DNA from 3 places in the Paenibacillus sp. FSL M7-0134 genome. Region 1 is predicted to be linked to each of the others. Evidence: riboswitches for the same ligand, from Rfam matches in the RefSeq annotation. Region 1 holds a riboswitch; each other region holds the start of a gene.

Region 1 (5,963 bases):
AATAATGTTCAATATATGTTGGACAATCTCGGTCATTTTCAGTGTAGATTTCATTTCGTTACCGTCGATCCGTGCATTCACCATATGCAATGCAATAAATCCCGCTTCATCTTCGCCCAATTTTACTCCGAGCGTATTTTCAATTTTTTGGAGAGCATCCAGTCCAACTGCAAATTCTTTTTTGTAAAAGCGTTTAATTTCATACAGCATCGCGTTTTGGAGTGCCAGTCCTTTTTCTTGCCGTTGTATGGCAAAATGAATATGGTCGGTCAATGTTAAATAAATATTATCGCTTAACTCCGTATCCAGCACTTCCGTTGCATGGGTTACGATTTCATTCACGACCTCCAGATGAGACACTGGAATATCGTTCAGCAGTTCAGTTAGTTTAGCCGTGAACTCGTTTTCATTTAACATGAAAATCTTATCTATTTTATCATCATCGACTTGATCGCCAGCCACCTTTTTGAAGGAAATACCTCTTCCCATCACGATGACCTCTTTGCCTTTATCGTTTTTAGTCAATAGGACGTTGTTATTGAGCACCTTCTCAATAATCATTGAAGTTCCCCCTCCCATCCTTTACCAATAAAAAATGCCTAAGCACAATTCAACACTATTGTTAGCAATAGCACTCAATTGAACTCAGGCATTGCCCGCATCACCGGTCACAATCCTTCGATATAGTGCTATTGTAGCACAAAAAAAAGCGATTTCAACATATTTTATTCTGATTCGACAAAAAATATTTCATATCAAGGCCCTTTTGCCTAATTTGCAAGTAAATCGTTACCTTACGTGGTCGTACGTTCAATGAGGCAGTACTCTAGCGAATGAAGCTCCATTTGGCGTCCAATCAGCTGAGGGGAAAGCATGAAAAAAGCATTTTGTGCTTGAGCCATGATGGGATTTTGAATCGTTGTAATCCCCATCGTATGCGCCAGCTCCGTGTTATCGAATCCGACAATCGCCAGATCTTCCGGTACGTTCAGCCGTTGTCTGCGTGCTTCGCAGAGAATGCCCACTGCTACATAATCGTTAGCACATAAAATAGCCTCTGGAAATTCTTCCCGACGCTGTAACAAATCCCGTACGACCTGTTCGCCATCACGGATATTATAAATAGAAGAGTGATTCCAGTGTTGCAACACTGGCAGATTGTGCTCACTCATGATCTGTTCGTAGGCTCGTTGTCTGCTATGGGTATTGATGCTGCTCGGACGACCAAAAGCATTGGCTATACGAGTATAGCCTTTTTGTATCAAATGTTTTAGCGCTAACATATATCCTTCATACTGATCCATAGCGACGGAGCGAATATCGGTATGCTCCATTCGTTGCCACGAAACGATCGGGCCATATTTGCAATAGGTACTCAAAAAATCAGTGTCATTCACGCAGGAAATGATGACCAGCGCATCGACTCTTTTTCTTTTTAAATCCTCAAAGGCTTGAAGCTCTTTCTTTTTGTCTTCTCCCGAAGTATAAATAATGGTTTGGAATTCATACTGGCCGGCTACTTCCACAAAGCTGTCCAGAAAAGCGAGAACAATTTCATTAATAGTTGAAGTAATGATACCGATCTGAAGCGTCTGACCCTTGGATAGAGAAATGGCATTCCGATTAGGAACATAATCCAATTCCTGCATGATTTTCAAAATCTTAGTTCTTGTTTCGTGACTGACATGGGGTGACTGATTTAATACTCTGGATACCGTAGCTTTGGAAAAGCCCGCCAGTTTTGCAATTTGATCAAGATTCGACATGATGCTTCTCCTCACATAAGAAAAAAATACTTGACATGAAACGCGTTACAACGATTAGGATGCTTATGAAGGCATTACGTCTATTTTAAAGCATCTGTCAATCCTTTTCAAAGGAAGAACGGTTACCGTTAGGTATTGATTCACATTTGCAGCACTTGATGGGATTACTTGACCAAAGTAAAAATCTTAAATACGGAAAGAGGTTTTTATACCATGACGAAGACGCTAAAAGGATTTCCGAAAAACTTCTTGTGGGGCGGGGCAACCGCAGCCAACCAATTGGAAGGTGCTTTTGACGTAGATGGAAAAGGATTGTCCAGTGCGGACATGGTTGCCTATGTACCCAAAGCAGAGCGCAAGAACGATCATGCTATGGAGATTTCGTCCGAGCGACTCGAAGACATTTTGGCAGGCAAAGTCAATGCCCGTTTTCCAAAACGTGAAGGTGTGGACTTCTTCCACCACTACAAAGAAGATATTGCATTGTTCGCGGAAATGGGCTTTAAGGTATTTCGTATGTCCATCAACTGGTCGCGGATTTTCCCGAATGGCTATGATGCCGAGCCGAATGAAGCGGGACTGCAATTCTACGACAATGTATTTGATGAGCTGCGCAAATATGGTATTGAACCGCTGGTAACATTGTCACATTATGAGACACCGCTGGGTTTGACTCAGAAGTATAATGGCTGGCTGGGTCGTGAAGTTATACAGCACTACGTAAATTATGCCGAAACTGTGTTCACGCGTTATAAGGATAAAGTAAAATACTGGCTGACCTTTAATGAAATCAATGTAATGACCATGAGTCCGTTTACCGGTGGCGGGGTGGTCATTGACCGCGTAGAAAACAAGCAGCAAGCGATATACCAAGCACTGCATCATCAATTTGTAGCTAGTGCACTGGCGACAAAACGAGGACATGAGATCATCCCGGGCTCTCAAATCGGCTGTATGCTGGCTCGTTTGGAAAGCTATCCACATACGTGTAACCCAGAGGATATACTGAAAGCCCAGCATGAAAATCAGATGAACCTGTTCTTTACGGATGTGCATGCCCGTGGGGAATATTCCAACTACATGAATCGTTATTTTGAAGAAAATAATGTTGTTATACACACAGAACCAGGCGATGCCGAAATTTTAAAAAATAACACGGTCGATTATATCTCATTCAGCTACTACATGACCTTGACCGTATCTGCAGGTCCAGAAGGCGAAAAAGCAGCAGGAAACCTGATTGGCGGCGTGAAAAATCCATATTTACAGTCCTCTGACTGGGGATGGCAGATCGATCCGATCGGCCTGCGTGTTACGCTGAACACGTTTTATGACCGCTACCAAAAGCCGCTGTTCATCGTGGAAAATGGTTTGGGTGCGTATGATAAGGTGGAAGAAGACGGCTCTGTGCATGATACGTATCGCATTGATTACTTGCGTCAGCATATTGCCCAAATGAAGGAAGCGATTGCCGACGGTGTTGATCTGATTGGTTACACCAGCTGGGGTCCTATCGACCTTGTGAGCATGTCTACTTCCGAAATGTCCAAGCGCTACGGATTTATTTACGTTGATCTGGATGATGACGGTAACGGAACGCTCAAACGCTCCAAAAAGGACTCATTTAACTGGTATAAAAATGTGATAGCAACCAATGGTGAAGAATTGTAATTCCAAATTTTCTCGGGCGGGTATAGCAGAGGACATCCTAAGGATGCAATCTGCTGTACCCGCTTTTTTTGATAGACATAATAATAATATTTCAGAGGGCTTCACAAACTTTTCACTTGTAATAAGCTGAAAGTTTTCTGTATAATAAATAAAAATTTCATATGTCTGGTTGATGTTTGCGGGAGATGGAACGAAAGTTCCGACCGAAGGGGCAAAACTCTCAGGTGCTTAGGCTGATTACAGCAACAAGCGGGGACCGTAAACGGACAGAACTCTGGAGAGACCCTTAATTGGGCGCCGAAGGTGCACCGCAGAGAACATCTGCTTAAACTCTCAGGCAAAAGGACAGAGACGCGAATAACCTGTGACAGGGAATGCCCTAGGCTTTTTTATAAGCTATTAGAGGCAGAAACCTGCGCAAGATGGTTGTATTTTTTCGTGCCTTTAACCTCTCCAGGAGTCGAATCAGCGGATTTGACTCTTTTTTGTTTTCTAATATGCTGGAGGAGCGGGTTGAAATGAATTTGGTACATGTGTTAGAAGCGATTAGCAGTTGGATATGGGGGGCGCCTCTCATCATTCTTGTCATGGGAACGGGGTTGTGGCTGACCATACGTTTGAAGATGCTGCAGGTATTCCGCCTGCCCCTGGCGATCAAGCTGATCGGTAAGGCCCCGAATGAAGGCAGCGGGGATGTAAGTAGTTTTGCGGCTTTAAGTACAGCGTTGGCGGCTACAGTTGGCACAGGAAGTATTGTCGGCGTAGCGACAGCCATTAAGCTGGGCGGGCCGGGTGCCTTGTTCTGGATGGTCGTTGCAGCCTTTTTTGGGATGGCGACGAAATATGCGGAAGGTGTACTTGCGGTAAAATACCGGGTGAAGGATCGGAATGGGCAATTTTCCGGCGGCCCGATGTATTATATTGAGAAAGGTCTGGGACGCCGTTTTAAACCGCTGGCGATGCTGTTTGCTTTTTCGGGCATGCTGGTAGCGTTGTTCGGGATTGGAACGTTTCCGCAGGTCAAAGCGATTGTATCTTCGACCGAAAACAGTTTTGGCGTTCCGCCCATTGTAACGGCACTGATTATTGCTATCCTTACAGGACTTGTTACTATTGGAGGACTCAAAAGCATTGCCAAGGTATCGACGAAGGTCGTTCCTTTTAAAACAGGCTTGTATGTACTGATCTGTCTCATCGTACTGATTCGGTTTGCTGACCAACTTCCTGCCGCAATTGCGCTGGTGCTCCATTCGGCATTTTCAACTACATCTGCAACGGGCGGATTTGCCGGAGCTACGATTATGCTGGCGATGCGAAGTGGGGTAGCCAGAGGTATTTTTGCCAATGAGGCCGGATTGGGAAGCGCACCGATTGCAGCTGCAGCTGCCAAAACCAAATGGCCTGCGGAGCAAGGGCTAATTTCCATGACAGGCGTGTTTATTGATACGATGGTTATTTGTGTGATGACCGGGTTGACGCTACTGGTTAGTGGTGTGTGGAGCGGGCCTACCGATGCGGGCTTGATGACTCAGCAAGCATTTTCCAGCGCATTCCCGCTGGGGGCAGAACTGCTCACAATCATTCTGATTATGTTCGCGTTCACCACCATGCTCGGCTGGAACTATTACGGGGAACGCTGTGTTGAATATTTGCTTGGGGTCAAGTGGATTAAGCCATACCGCTATCTGTTCATCCTACTGGTTGCCGGGGGCGCGTTCATTAAACTGGATGCGATTTGGCTGCTGGCAGATATCTTTAACGCAATGATGGCTTTCCCAAACCTGATTGCCCTGCTCGGCTTATCAGGAATTGTAGTCGCAGAAACCCGAACCTATATGGATTCTCTGAATTCTAGTAAGAAAAAGGGCATTCTTGCAGGTGCCAGTGTAGGGGCAGCTATCCAAGTAGAAGAAAAAGGACAAACGGTTAATTCATAAATTCCAAAAGGGAGTGCCCTCAGTCATCACAGGCTTGAGGACACTCCCTTTTGAATGTTATAACGATGCGTGCAAAATAGCTGAAATATCTTCTTGATTCAGCTTTTTATAATTACCGAAGCCTCCGTATTCCATTTCACGGGCTGCAATGTTTGCGACATTTTCCAATTGCTCATCATTAATATTGTAATCGGCCAGGGTGGAAGGGGCACCGAGACTTGTCCAGAATGCACTCAGGCGATCAATCCCCTCCAAAGCAATTTCCTTATCCGTTTTACCAGTGGTATCTAAATCAAACATGCTGAGCATCAGCCGCTTCATGCGTGCAGCATCCTGATCCACCGTATGTCTCATCCAGTTGGGGAAGAGGATCGCCAGACCGCCAGCATGAGGAATATCATATACAGCGGATAATGCATGTTCAATCGTATGCGAAGCCCAGTCCCCGAAGTAGCCCATTTGTAGTGTTCCGTTAAGGGCAATCGTTCCGGCATATAAAATCGTTTCACGATGCTCGTAGTTGTGCAAATCTTCCAGCAGCTTAGGTGCAGTTTCGATCACGGTTTGCAGCACGGAAAAGCACATACGA
Region 2 (5,963 bases), on a different contig from region 1:
ATCATATGTCTTCTTCGACTGTCCGTTTTCCTCACGCACATATTTCGGTGTAGCATCTTCTACAGGGGAAGAATCACCGATGAACGCTGCCTTGCCTTGACCTACCTTGGAGATAGCGGCATAAGGTCCTTCCGCACGGCCCCCGCCGTTATAAACTCCCTGGTCTACCGCATTACCCCATTTTTTCGTGCCTGAAGGGATATAAGCAATGCCTTTAGCCTTGGTAGGATCAATAATAGCCAGCGTAGATCCTGCATGCATTGCAATCGAGCGCACACCCTTGGTAATGCCGAAAGATTGATCTGCGGCTACAATGTCGGTAGCATTCACATCACCCAGCGCATTGTAACGGAAACGAACGCCAAAGTTGGCCGCCAGCCAATCGGAGCTTGTTAATCCTTGCATCGCCGGTGATGCAGCTTCTTCTGCAGTCATGCCCTTGGCCGGATTAGTATAGGCTCCACGACGGTAACCATTCATAACCTCGGAGGAATCCCAACGGTTTTTGTTACGGTCCGCATTATAATGATCGGAGATGAAGAAGACGCTCCCCCCGCTATTCACGTATTGCAGCAGGGCAGCCTGCTCGGATGCCTTAAAGGCAACATTCGCTTCACCAATAATGAACACATCATATTGGCGCAGCTTGTCAAATGTTATGGCCTGCTCTCCATAAGTAAAAGGAATAGGACGATTCAATTGGTCTACCGTAAAGCCTACATTACGCAGTCCATTGGCAAAGTCGGAGAAGGCGCCTTCAATGACCCAATCTGCTGCACCAGCGGTCTGTGCGTGCGTATTATCGAACAGCACCTTTTTGCCTTTTCCATCCGGCAGTGTAGTACCGGGTTGACCCGGGTTGCCAGGTTCGCCTGGTTCCCCCGGCTCGCTTCCGCTCACCAGTTCAACAGCGCTTGGACTTTTCACTCCACCAAAATTATTGTAGGCGCCGAGTGTACCCGTCACACGAATTTTGCTGCCGATCAGCTCAGGATGGCCTGATAGCCCATATTGCCCTCTGTACGCTGAAGTCAGCTGTACATCCAACAGATTAGACGTATTACGTTCATTTGCCTGATCGGCAATCAGTACGTTAAAATCATTCGCAAACGGGGAAGAAAAGTTAGCCGTTTTCGATCCGGTAGCATGTCCGACGATGTAACCTTCCACCGTCACCGTACCTCCACTGCTTTGGCGCTGAAGTGCTTCGGCTACTGTCAATGCTCCCTCCGCCTTGACCTGACCGAATGGAACGAAGATCCCAATCAGCAGTGATACGATAGCTGCTAGATGCAACATCCCTTTTAAGCGTGAACCTGTGAATCGCAAGCCTTTTACCATACGTCAATATCCCTCCTATGATTTCCATAAATATACTTGTCCTTTATCAGATTAGCCGCCAATCTTCTAATTCCTTCCTGATTTCATCCATAATTATGTAAATTTTAATCTTTTTTATTGGGAACGCACCTGTTTATGTAAAAATTAAACCTGTGATTGACACCGAGCACGGCATACATTACGCTAAGAAAGACATGTAGAACGGTATATGCGAATGAAGATGACGGGAGAGTCTGTCCAGGGAGCCTACACTCTGGCGGCACCGAAGGAGCAAGGCGTCAGCACCCGGCTGACGGATAATCTCTCAGGTCCATGTATCGTCATCTGACGCAACTCTGGAGAGAGCGCAAGCCACCCAAGGGGTAAGGCGGTAAGAACACCGCACGAAACTCTCAGGTAACGAGGACAGAGATAAGGGAAACTTCCTTATCCTGTCCTTTTTTGTGCTCACATTGTGCGTCAGCATTAAGAACCGTCATAACCGCGCAAAGACGCGGAAATACCATATAGTATGGTATTAGAACATACAGGGGGCCACACCATGCGTTTCAAAGATGTATTTTCCATTATCGGTCCGGCCATGACCGGACCTTCCAGTTCACACACCGCAGGCGCTGTGCGGCTCGCACGCGTTGCCCGGCACTGGCTCGGGGCGCAACCTGATCGTGCCCGCATGACACTGTACGGCTCCTTCGCTGACACGTATAAAGGACACGGTACAGACCTGGCGCTCATCGCAGGGCTGCTTAATTACGATACGGACGATCACCGGATTCCGGATGCCGAGCAATGGGCAGAGCAAGCCGGGATGGCCGTGGAATTCGCCGTCAGCGGGCTACCAGCGCCTCATCCGAACACCGTCCGTTTCGAGCTATGGAAGGGCGAGGATCAGCGCACACTGCTTGGCTCCTCCATCGGCGGCGGCAGCATCCATGTCCAGCAGCTCAACGAATTCCGGGTCAATCTGACTGGGGAGCTGCCTACGCTGGTGCTTCTCCACTCGGATAAGCCCGGTACATTGGGCGCGATAACTTCAGCGCTGGGCGCGGCTCACATTAACATTGCCTATATGCACGTAGATCGCAAAGGCCGGGATGGTGAAGCACTCACCGCCATCGAAACGGACAGTTCTGCTCCGGCTGTATTGATTGCGGAGCTGCGTTCTTTACCTCATATGTATGAAATTAAGATGATTAATTTGAAAAAAGGAGCTGAATCCGATGCGGTTTAGCCATCTGCATGAAATCAGCGCTTTATGCGCTGAAGAATCCACCACAATTGGCCGTTTGATGATTCAAGAGCAGGTACAAGAGACGAATACAACGGAGGAAGAAATCTTTCGCCAAATGTCTGATTATTATGAAGTCATGAAGGAAGCCGTTCATCGCGGTCAGACACAAGACACCGTATCCCGCAGTGGATTGACGGGCGGTGACGGCAAGCGCCTAGCCGAGTATCTGCGGTCAGGGGAAACCTGCTCCGGCGATGCCTCCGCGCTCGCCATGGCTTATGCCCTCTCTGTGTCGGAGGTAAATGCATCCATGGGTCGCATTGTCGCCACGCCTACCGCAGGCTCATGTGGGGTTATCCCTGGTGTGTTCATCAGTGCGCAGGAGCGGTTCGGCTGGGATGATGAGCATATGGTGAACGGCCTGTTCGCCGCTGGAGCCATTGGCTACGTGATCGCCAACAACTCCTTCATTTCTGGCGCGGAGGGAGGCTGTCAGGCTGAGATTGGTTCAGCTATCGGGATGGCTGCTGGCGCTATGGTCGAGCTGCGTGGTGGTACGCCTGAACAGGCTGTTCACGCCGTGGGCCTCGCTCTTAAGAACACGCTCGGCCTGATTTGCGATCCCGTCGCCGGACTCGTGGAGATTCCGTGCATCGTGCGCAACGGGCTGGGAGCCGTGACTGCGCTTGCCGCAGCGGATATGGCTTTGGCGGGTGTGCGCAGCGCTATTCCGTCTGACGAAGTCATTGACGTGATGCTTGAAGTCGGCAGTGCGATGCCGTCGAAGCACCGCGAGACCGCCAAAGGCGGCTTGGCCCAGACGCCCACTGGCAAGCGTTTGACTGAATCACTTACACGCAACACACCGACCAAGAAGGATAAGTCATAATTTATAAGCGGTAGCCTCCTTAAAAAAAAGAGCAAGCATGTCATCCTTGGACGTATGCTTGCTCTCTTTTTTACTGAACGGTTACCTGTATCTTCGTCATTTTACCTGCATATTTCACAGTAATTACTGCTTTGCCCTTGCCCTGTGCCTTAATGTTACCGTCTTTGACGGTCGCAACAACAATTCTGGACGAGGACCAGACAGCCGGTTTGGAAACATCCTTCTCCGACTCATCCTTATACGTGGCTGTAGCCGTAACCTTGGCCAGCTGTCCTGCCTTCAAATTCAAAGCAACTTCGTCTGTTTGCAGATATTTAAGCGTATCAACATCCACGGGTACGCTGATTACCTTCCCGCCAAACTTCGCCTGAATGTTAGCTTTACCGTAGCTAACCGCAGTAACCTGACCCTTTTTAACAGTGGCTACCTTATAATTAGACGTTTTCCATTCAGCTTGGGCCGTAACGTCCTTTTCTTTACCATCACTCGATTTAACCACAATCGCGATGGTTTTTTGATCTCCGGATTTAAGTGACAACGCGATTGCATCCGCTTCAATCTTTTGCGCTACGTCCACTTCTACCGTAAACGTAATGTTTTGCTTGCCATATGAAGCAGTCACCGTTGCCTTACCGCTACCATTCGCTTTGATCAAACCTTCGCTAACTTCAACCACTTTTACATTGCTAGTTGTCCAGGTGGCGTCCTTGGTTACATCTGTTTTTGTACCGCCACTCTTAACTCCTGTTACTTTTAGCTGCTTCGTTTCCTGAGCACCAAGCGCAATTACACGCGAGTCTGTTTCCAGACGGTCTACAAGGCCTACTTGTACGTTAATCGTCAGTTTTTTGCCATTATAGGTCGCTGTAATAACCGCTTTACCAGCGGATTTACCCGTAATCGTTCCTTTGGACACAGAAGCAATATCTTCCGCGCTTGAAGCCCATTCTGCATCCTGTGTTACATCTTCCTTACGCCCATCCGCATAAGTAGCCGTCAAAGTTGCAGTATAGTCCTCATCAATATCAATCGTTGCCGTTTTGGAGGACAGAGACAAATCACCGGGTACATTTACGGATACCGTAGCTGTAACTGTTTTGCCACCATAAGAGGCGGTGATCGTAGCCTCACCTGTTTTATAACCCGTTACTTCTCCCGCACTGACAAAAGCGATATCTTCATTGCTGGACTTCCACTCTGCCTTACTTGTGATATCTTCTTCCGTACCTGTTACATACGTTGCGGTCAGCTTGAGCTTTTTGGATTCCTTGGCATTCAGGCTCAGCTTGTCCTCACTCAAATCCAAATATCTGGAGGTTTCGACATCTGTCTTGATCGAAACAGTCTTATCTCCATACTTAGCGGTCACCGTAGCCGAACCCGCTCCAATGGCCATAATCGTTCCCTTATTCACAGTCGCAATTTTTTCATCGCTGGATGTCCAAGTAGCTTTATCTGTGATATCCGTTACCGTCCCATCCGGGTAAACGGCAGAAACTTGTATTTTTTTAGATTCATCCAGACGGAGAAAAATATTGGATTCGCTGGCTTTCAGCTTATTCGTTTGATCGACATCTACCGAAATCGTAGCGGACATCGTGCCATATTTACCTGTAATTGTCGCCTTTCCCGCGCTGTAGCCGGTAATGGTGCCTTTCAGTACATCCGCCACAGCTGCATTGCTGGAGCTCCATTCAGCGGACTCTGTTACGTCCTGTACCGATCCATCCGGGAACGTCGCCGTAAGTTTAACCTTCTCAGTATCCTTCAGCAAAAGAGAAACCTCTGATGAACTGACATCGAGACGTTTAACCTGCTCCACCTGCACAGCAATGGTTACGGTCTGTTGACCATATACGGCCTTAATATTGGCTGTACCTGCTCCCTGAGCGGTAACCAATCCGTTAACTACTGTGGCTACCTTTTGATTATCGGAGGTCCAAGTAGCATCACCCGAAACCTGAGCTGTTGTATTATCACTGTATGTCGCTGTCAAATCAACCTGTCCTGTACCGCTTGAACGCAAGTTCAGGCTTTGTACACTGGATGTCAGCGCCTTAACCTTTTTCGTTACATGTACCTGAACCGATTGCACCTTCTCTTTATAGGTCGCAACCACGGTGGCTTCCCCTTCAGCCTTGGCCGAAACTGTACCGTTATACACAGTAGCAATAGCTGTATTATCACTTTTCCAATCCGTGCTTACGGTTACATTCGAGGTTGTCCCATCGCTAAAAACAGCAGTAGCCGTCAACGCAGCCGTATCTCCCTGCTGCAAAGTTACCTCGTTAGAGGAAAGGACAATCTTGGAAAGCACCGCATCCGCAGCAGATGCAAACCCTGCATATGATGTAAAACTTGAAATCAGGATGACCAACGCCAGAAAACCGGACCATCTATTCTTCAAAATCTAATTCCCTCCCATTCCAAAACTTAAATTAAGGATTTCGCAAAATCCTTACACCTACGTTTTATGTCGTCATATGGAAAAGAATAGTTTAG
Region 3 (5,963 bases), 170 kb from region 1:
CCGCTCAGCATTGGCAAATATCCGCCTTTTGGCGTCATTAGAAAATAGGCGATGATGCTGCCCGGTGAAGGAGCAGCAACCAGTCCGGCACCTGTCAACATAAAACAGAAGGTTCCCACAACGCCCCCAGCTATAGCAGCAAGAATCAAAATCGGCTTCATCAAAATATAAGGGAAATAAATTTCATGAATCCCGCCGAAAAAATGAATGATGACCGCTCCAGGAGCCGATGACTTCGCAGAGCCTTTGCCGAACAGGCAGTAGGCTAGCAAAATACCGAGCCCCGGCCCAGGGTTGGATTCCAGCATAAACAGTACGGATTTTCCTGTTCTTGCAGCTTCCTCTAACGCAATCGGACTCAATACTCCGTGATTCAGCGCGTTGTTTAAAAATAATACTTTTCCGGGCTCAATAATGAGGTTGACAAGCGGCAATAGCCCTGCGTTCACGAGGAACTGTACCCCTGCCGACAACACTTGACTGATCATTTGTACAATCGGACCAATCGCCACATGGGCAAGCAGCGCTAGAATGGCACCGATAATTCCGGCCGAAAAGTTATTGACCAGCATTTCAAAGCCTGATCTGACTTTGCCTTCAATGGCCTTGTCGAACTTCTTCAATATCCACGCAGCCAGCGGACCAGCTACCATCGCGCCCAGGAACATCGGGATATCGGCTCCCACTATGACACCCATCGTCATAATGGCACCAATCACACCTCCACGCTGTCCGTGAATCATCGTGCCCCCTGTATAACCGATCAGTAACGGCAACAAATAATTTTTCATCGGGTCAACCAATTGTGCAAAACCTTCATTCGGGAACCATCCGGTCGGAATAAAGAGTGCCGTAATCAGCCCCCACGCAATAAATGCTCCCATATTGGGCATAACCATACCGCTAAGAAAACGGCCAAAACGCTGTACGGCGACACGAGTGCCTCCTTTTGAACTTGGCTTTGCGTCCAATGTACTCATATTCAAATCCTCCTTGTAGGTAAGCATCACTACCTTTTCTTAAAATTCATACTAAATGACAGCGCTATCTTCATCAACGAAATGAAAACGTACTTTCGTCATGAACGTTGATGACAACATTTAAATTTAAATTATCCGGGAAGGTATTATACCTGCATAATTCTTCTTAATATGACCTGTAGCTATAGAAATTAGTCGAAAAACCGTGCTGGATTATGTATGATTCTTATATGGGGACAACCCTCTAAATCAGAATAAAACACGTAATTACGCTTGCAAAAAGACAAAAAAATAGCCGCTACGTCAAATCATAGCGACTATTTTATACAAAAATCGAGCAGACAAATAACCCTCTTACTCCATACTACAATGCTCCATTACTGCTCATCGGAAATCAACTGCTCATACTGATCCGCAGACAGTAGCTTGCCCAAAGCTTCCTCCACATCTTTATCCATCTCTACTTCGATCATCCAACCTTTTTCATAGGGAGATTCATTCACTAGCTCAGGTGTACTTTCCAGCGTTTCATTCACTTTTAGTATGGTTCCCGTCACCGGAGCAAAAAGGTCGGATACTGTCTTCACCGATTCAATCGTACCGATCTCCGCTCCCTGCTCAATCGTTGCTCCCGCCTCAGGTAATTCTACAAAAACAATATCACCCAGTTGATGCTGTGCAAAGTCTGTAATACCAATCCGTACCGTTCCATTCTCTGTCCGCTGAACCCACTCATGTTCGTCTGTATACCAAAGTTGCTGCTTTACTTCACCCATTCTGTTCCCCTCACTTCCATATGAATAAAATCGCTTTTGCTCACTGTACTAGACAGGTTAAGATTATGACAACAAGAACACTCATGTCAATAATACTAACAAAAATACTTCATATCACCTCATATAGCGTACTATATAAAAATATGATAGCTTATAACAAACGCTTACATATCCTTATTTATATATTAAATGTTTTTTCTATTGTTTTTGATGACATTTTTATTGACATTTTGAATGAATTTGCGTATTAATGGGTTATAGCAAATGCTTTGGGAAACACCCCGACAACTGCAAACGCGGATGAACGCGGAGGGAGAGACTGCCAAAAAGATTCGCATAGCTGTTGCCGCTTGTGAGACATAAGTGCACGCGAATCGGATCAGGTTGTTATCTGCAAAGCCAGGTAATATACCGTTGATCCCGAAGGTAGCGCCGAAGGAGTAAACCTGCATTGCAGGTGAATCTCTCAGGCAAAAGGACCTCTGCCGGACGCATCTCTGGAGAGCATTCGCTATTGGAGCGGATCACCCAAGGGGAAACCCGGTACATACCGGGGTAACTTTCTGGTATCAAGGACAGAGCTGAAAAAAGAGTGTAGACTGCCGTCTATACGTTTTTTTCGGCCTGTCTTTTTTGTTTAGCCGATCACACCGGATAGGAGTGGAATAATGACTAATTTGCGAAAAACACCGCTATATTCGTCCTACGGGACGCAGTCTGGGGTTCGTTGTATTGACTTTGGCGGCTGGGAGCTCCCGGTTCAGTTTAGCGGCATTCAAAAGGAGCATGAGGCCGTCCGGCAACGTGCGGGTTTATTCGATGTATCGCATATGGGCGAATTTTTGGTTGAAGGCAAAGAGGCCGAAGCTTTTCTGCAAAGGGTGACCACGAATGATGTCAGCCAGTTGGAACCAGGTCAGGCACAATATTCACTCCTGTGTTACCCCGATGGAGGGGTAGTAGACGACCTACTTGTTTACTGCAAAGGACCGGAGCACTACATGCTCGTTGTGAACGCCTCCAACATCGATAAGGATTGGGATTGGCTAATTCGTCATATGCCTACATCCGTTCACATGGAGAATGTGTCTGATGCGATAGCATTGCTGGCGTTGCAAGGACCGGAGGCAGCACGTATTGCCGCAGCCGTGGCAGATACGGACATTACGAATCTGGCATCTTTCCGCTTCCATGAGAACGTGCCATTGTTCGGAGCAAAAGCACTGGTCTCACGAACCGGATATACGGGCGAAGACGGTTTTGAATTTTATGTACCTGCTGCAGAAGCACCAGCCGTATGGGAGGGTTTGCTTCGTTCCGGTGAGTCATATGGGCTGATTCCCGCTGGACTTGGTGCTCGGGATACACTACGCTTTGAGGCACGATTGCCGCTGTACGGTCAGGAGTTATCTGCCACGATTTCACCACTCGAAGCTAGTCTAGGTTTCTTCGTCAAGCTGAATAAAGGAGATTTTATCGGTAGAGAAGCACTGCAACGTCAGAAAGAACAAGGGATTCCTCGCAAATTGATCGGGCTGGAAATGATTGATCGCGGTATCCCACGCGCCCATTACCCGGTATTCGCAGAAGGACAACACATTGGTGAGGTCACAACGGGGACTCAGTCGCCCACCTTGAAGCGTAATCTGGGCCTCGCCTTGGTGGACAGTCGTTTTAGCGCCCTCTCCACACCGTTGGAGGTTGAGATTCGTGGCAAACGCCTGCGTGCCGAGGTGGTGGCAGCACCCTTTTATAAACGCCCGCGCTGATCTTAAACTCTTTTTATTTCTATAAAGCAAATATGTCAGATATGAACTTCTGGGTTTTTCATCTCACACACTTTTTTATTAGCTAATTTACGATCTAAAATCTTGCTTTTCGAAAGGAGTCAGAACCTATGAAGCAGCATCGTTATCTCCCTATGACTGAACAGGATCAAACCGAAATGCTGCGTGTGGTGGGTGTATCATCCATTGATGATTTATTCAGTGACATTCCAGAGGCCATTCGATATCAAGGGGAACTGCCTCTCTCTTCTCGACTCGATGAGAAAGCCTTAACCCGCCACTTGGCCGAGCTGGCCGGACACAACGCCAATACAGACACACATGCCAGCTTCCTTGGCGCAGGAATTTATGATCATCATATTCCGTCCGTCATCCAGCACATCACTTCACGCTCGGAATTCTATACAGCCTACACCCCCTATCAGCCGGAAGTAAGCCAAGGCGAGCTACAAGCCATTTTCGAGTTTCAGTCGTATATTTGCGAATTGACGGGCATGGCTGTAGCTAATGCCAGCATGTACGACGGAGCGACTGCACTGGCGGAAGCGGGCTCACTGTCCGCCGCAGCTACCCGCCGTAAACAGCTTATCGTATCAAGGTCCGTCCATCCGGAGGCACGTCAGGTATTGGCAGCCTATGCACGCGGATTGGATTTGGACATCGTGGAAATCGGCTGTTCGGACGGCGTAACGGATGCTGATGCGCTAGCGGCGGCCGTATCGGAACAGACCGCGGCTGTTTTGGTCCAAAGCCCCAACTTTTTCGGAGCCGTGGAAAACCTGAAGCCGATGGCTGACCTCATCCATGCGCACAAAGGTCTTTTGGTCGTCAGTGCCAATCCACTGGCACTTGGCTTGCTGGAAACACCCGGCAAACAGGGCGCGGATATTGTGGTAGGAGATGCGCAGCCACTTGGCATCTCCTCTTCTCTCGGCGGTCCGACCTGTGGATACTTTGCCGTTTCTCAGGCCCATATGCGCCGTATCCCCGGCCGTATTGTGGGTCAGACCACAGACCGCAACGGTAAACGCGGCTTCGTGCTGACCTTGCAAGCGCGGGAACAGCATATCCGCCGCGAAAAGGCCACCTCTAACATTTGCTCCAACCAAGCGTTGCTAGCTTTATCTGCATCTGTATACTTGTCTGTCATGGGTAGACAGGGGATCAAGGAAGTAGCCGAGCTAAATTTGCATAAAAGCCGTTATGCTTTAGAGCAATTGCTGAGCTTGAAGGGTGTAACTGCCTCGTTTAACGCACCAACCTTTAATGAGTTTGCCCTTAGACTGCCTGAGGGTACGGATATGAGCAAACTCCAGGCCGAGCTGCTAGCTGCTGGATTTATCGCTGGCTACGATTTGGGCCGGGACTATGAGGAACTTGCTGGTCACATGTTGATTGCCGTGACGGAGCAAAGGACCAAAGAAGAGATTGACCAATTTGTACACACCTTGGGGGGATTGCTATGACACGCACCGGACAGGATCAGAAACAAGGGCTGTTGAAGGAACACGATCAAGCGCTCATTTTTGAATTGAGCCGTCCGGGTCGTATCGCCTATTCCCTTCCCGAGTGCGACGTTCCCCGTCGCCCGGTGGCAGAGCTTTTGCCAGATTATGCGCTGCGCAGCGAACCTGCGGCATTACCCGAGGTATACGAAGTAGACGTTATTCGGCATTATACTGCCTTGTCCCGGCGCAATTTCGGCGTGGACAACGGATTTTATCCGCTCGGCTCCTGTACGATGAAATACAATCCGAAAGTGAATGAGGATGTCGCCCGATATACAGGCTTCGCCAAAATCCATCCATATCAGCCCGAGGAGAGCATCCAGGGTGCCATGGAGCTGCTGTATACGCTCCAAAATGATTTGGCTGCGTTAACTGGCATGGATGCCGTCACGCTTCAGCCCGCCGCGGGCGCCCATGGCGAATGGACCGGGCTGATGATGATTCGCTCATACCACGAAGCACGTGGTGAGCGACGTACCAAGGTGCTCGTGCCGGATTCCTCGCACGGAACGAACCCCGCCAGCGCAACCGTCGCGGGCTTCGAAACAGTCACCCTTCCCTCCACCCCTGAGGGGCTGGTGGATCTGGATGCGTTACGTCAAGCCGTAGGCAACGACACCGCGGCGCTCATGCTGACCAATCCGAACACGCTTGGGCTGTTCGAGAAGCAAATCACTGACATTGCTGCCATCGTGCATGACGCGGGTGGTCTGCTCTACTATGACGGGGCGAACTCCAACGCCATCATGGGGATTACCCGTCCCGGAGATATGGGCTTCGATGTAGTACATCTCAATTTGCACAAAACGATGAGTACCCCGCACGGCGGCGGTGGCCCCGGCGCTGGGCCTGTCGGCGTAAAGCAACGGCTCATCCCTTATTTACCCAAGCCACTTGTCGTACGGGATCCGC

What was found. A riboswitch is a leader RNA that binds a small molecule or an ion and turns the genes downstream of it on or off. The one in region 1 is predicted to bind glycine.
Region 2: linked by a shared signal. The riboswitch ahead of sdaAB (L-serine ammonia-lyase, iron-sulfur-dependent subunit beta) and the one ahead of NSQ58_RS08330 (alanine/glycine:cation symporter family protein) in region 1 are both predicted to bind glycine.
Region 3: linked by a shared signal. The riboswitch ahead of gcvT (glycine cleavage system aminomethyltransferase GcvT) and the one ahead of NSQ58_RS08330 (alanine/glycine:cation symporter family protein) in region 1 are both predicted to bind glycine.

Annotation. Positions count from the first base shown of each region.
Region 1 covers NZ_JBBOXV010000001.1:1,856,680-1,862,642, forward strand. The annotation lists gene licT (BglG family transcription antiterminator LicT) at 1-561, opposite strand, end outside; gene NSQ58_RS08320 (LacI family DNA-binding transcriptional regulator) at 795-1,766, opposite strand; gene NSQ58_RS08325 (glycoside hydrolase family 1 protein) at 1,980-3,437, shown strand; glycine riboswitch at 3,607-3,683, shown strand; glycine riboswitch at 3,702-3,796, shown strand; gene NSQ58_RS08330 (alanine/glycine:cation symporter family protein) at 3,956-5,374, shown strand; gene NSQ58_RS08335 (iron-containing alcohol dehydrogenase) at 5,432-5,963, opposite strand, start outside.
Region 2 covers NZ_JBBOXV010000002.1:12,335-18,297, reverse strand. The annotation lists gene NSQ58_RS15835 (DUF6359 domain-containing protein) at 1-1,341, opposite strand, end outside; glycine riboswitch at 1,556-1,671, shown strand; gene sdaAB (L-serine ammonia-lyase, iron-sulfur-dependent subunit beta) at 1,883-2,572, shown strand; gene sdaAA (L-serine ammonia-lyase, iron-sulfur-dependent, subunit alpha) at 2,562-3,461, shown strand; gene NSQ58_RS15820 (Ig-like domain-containing protein) at 3,532-5,868, opposite strand.
Region 3 covers NZ_JBBOXV010000001.1:2,029,856-2,035,818, reverse strand. The annotation lists gene NSQ58_RS09125 (PTS mannitol transporter subunit IICB) at 1-980, opposite strand, end outside; gene gcvH (glycine cleavage system protein GcvH) at 1,358-1,756, opposite strand; glycine riboswitch at 2,150-2,248, shown strand; gene gcvT (glycine cleavage system aminomethyltransferase GcvT) at 2,425-3,525, shown strand; gene gcvPA (aminomethyl-transferring glycine dehydrogenase subunit GcvPA) at 3,654-5,009, shown strand; gene gcvPB (aminomethyl-transferring glycine dehydrogenase subunit GcvPB) at 5,006-5,963, shown strand, end outside.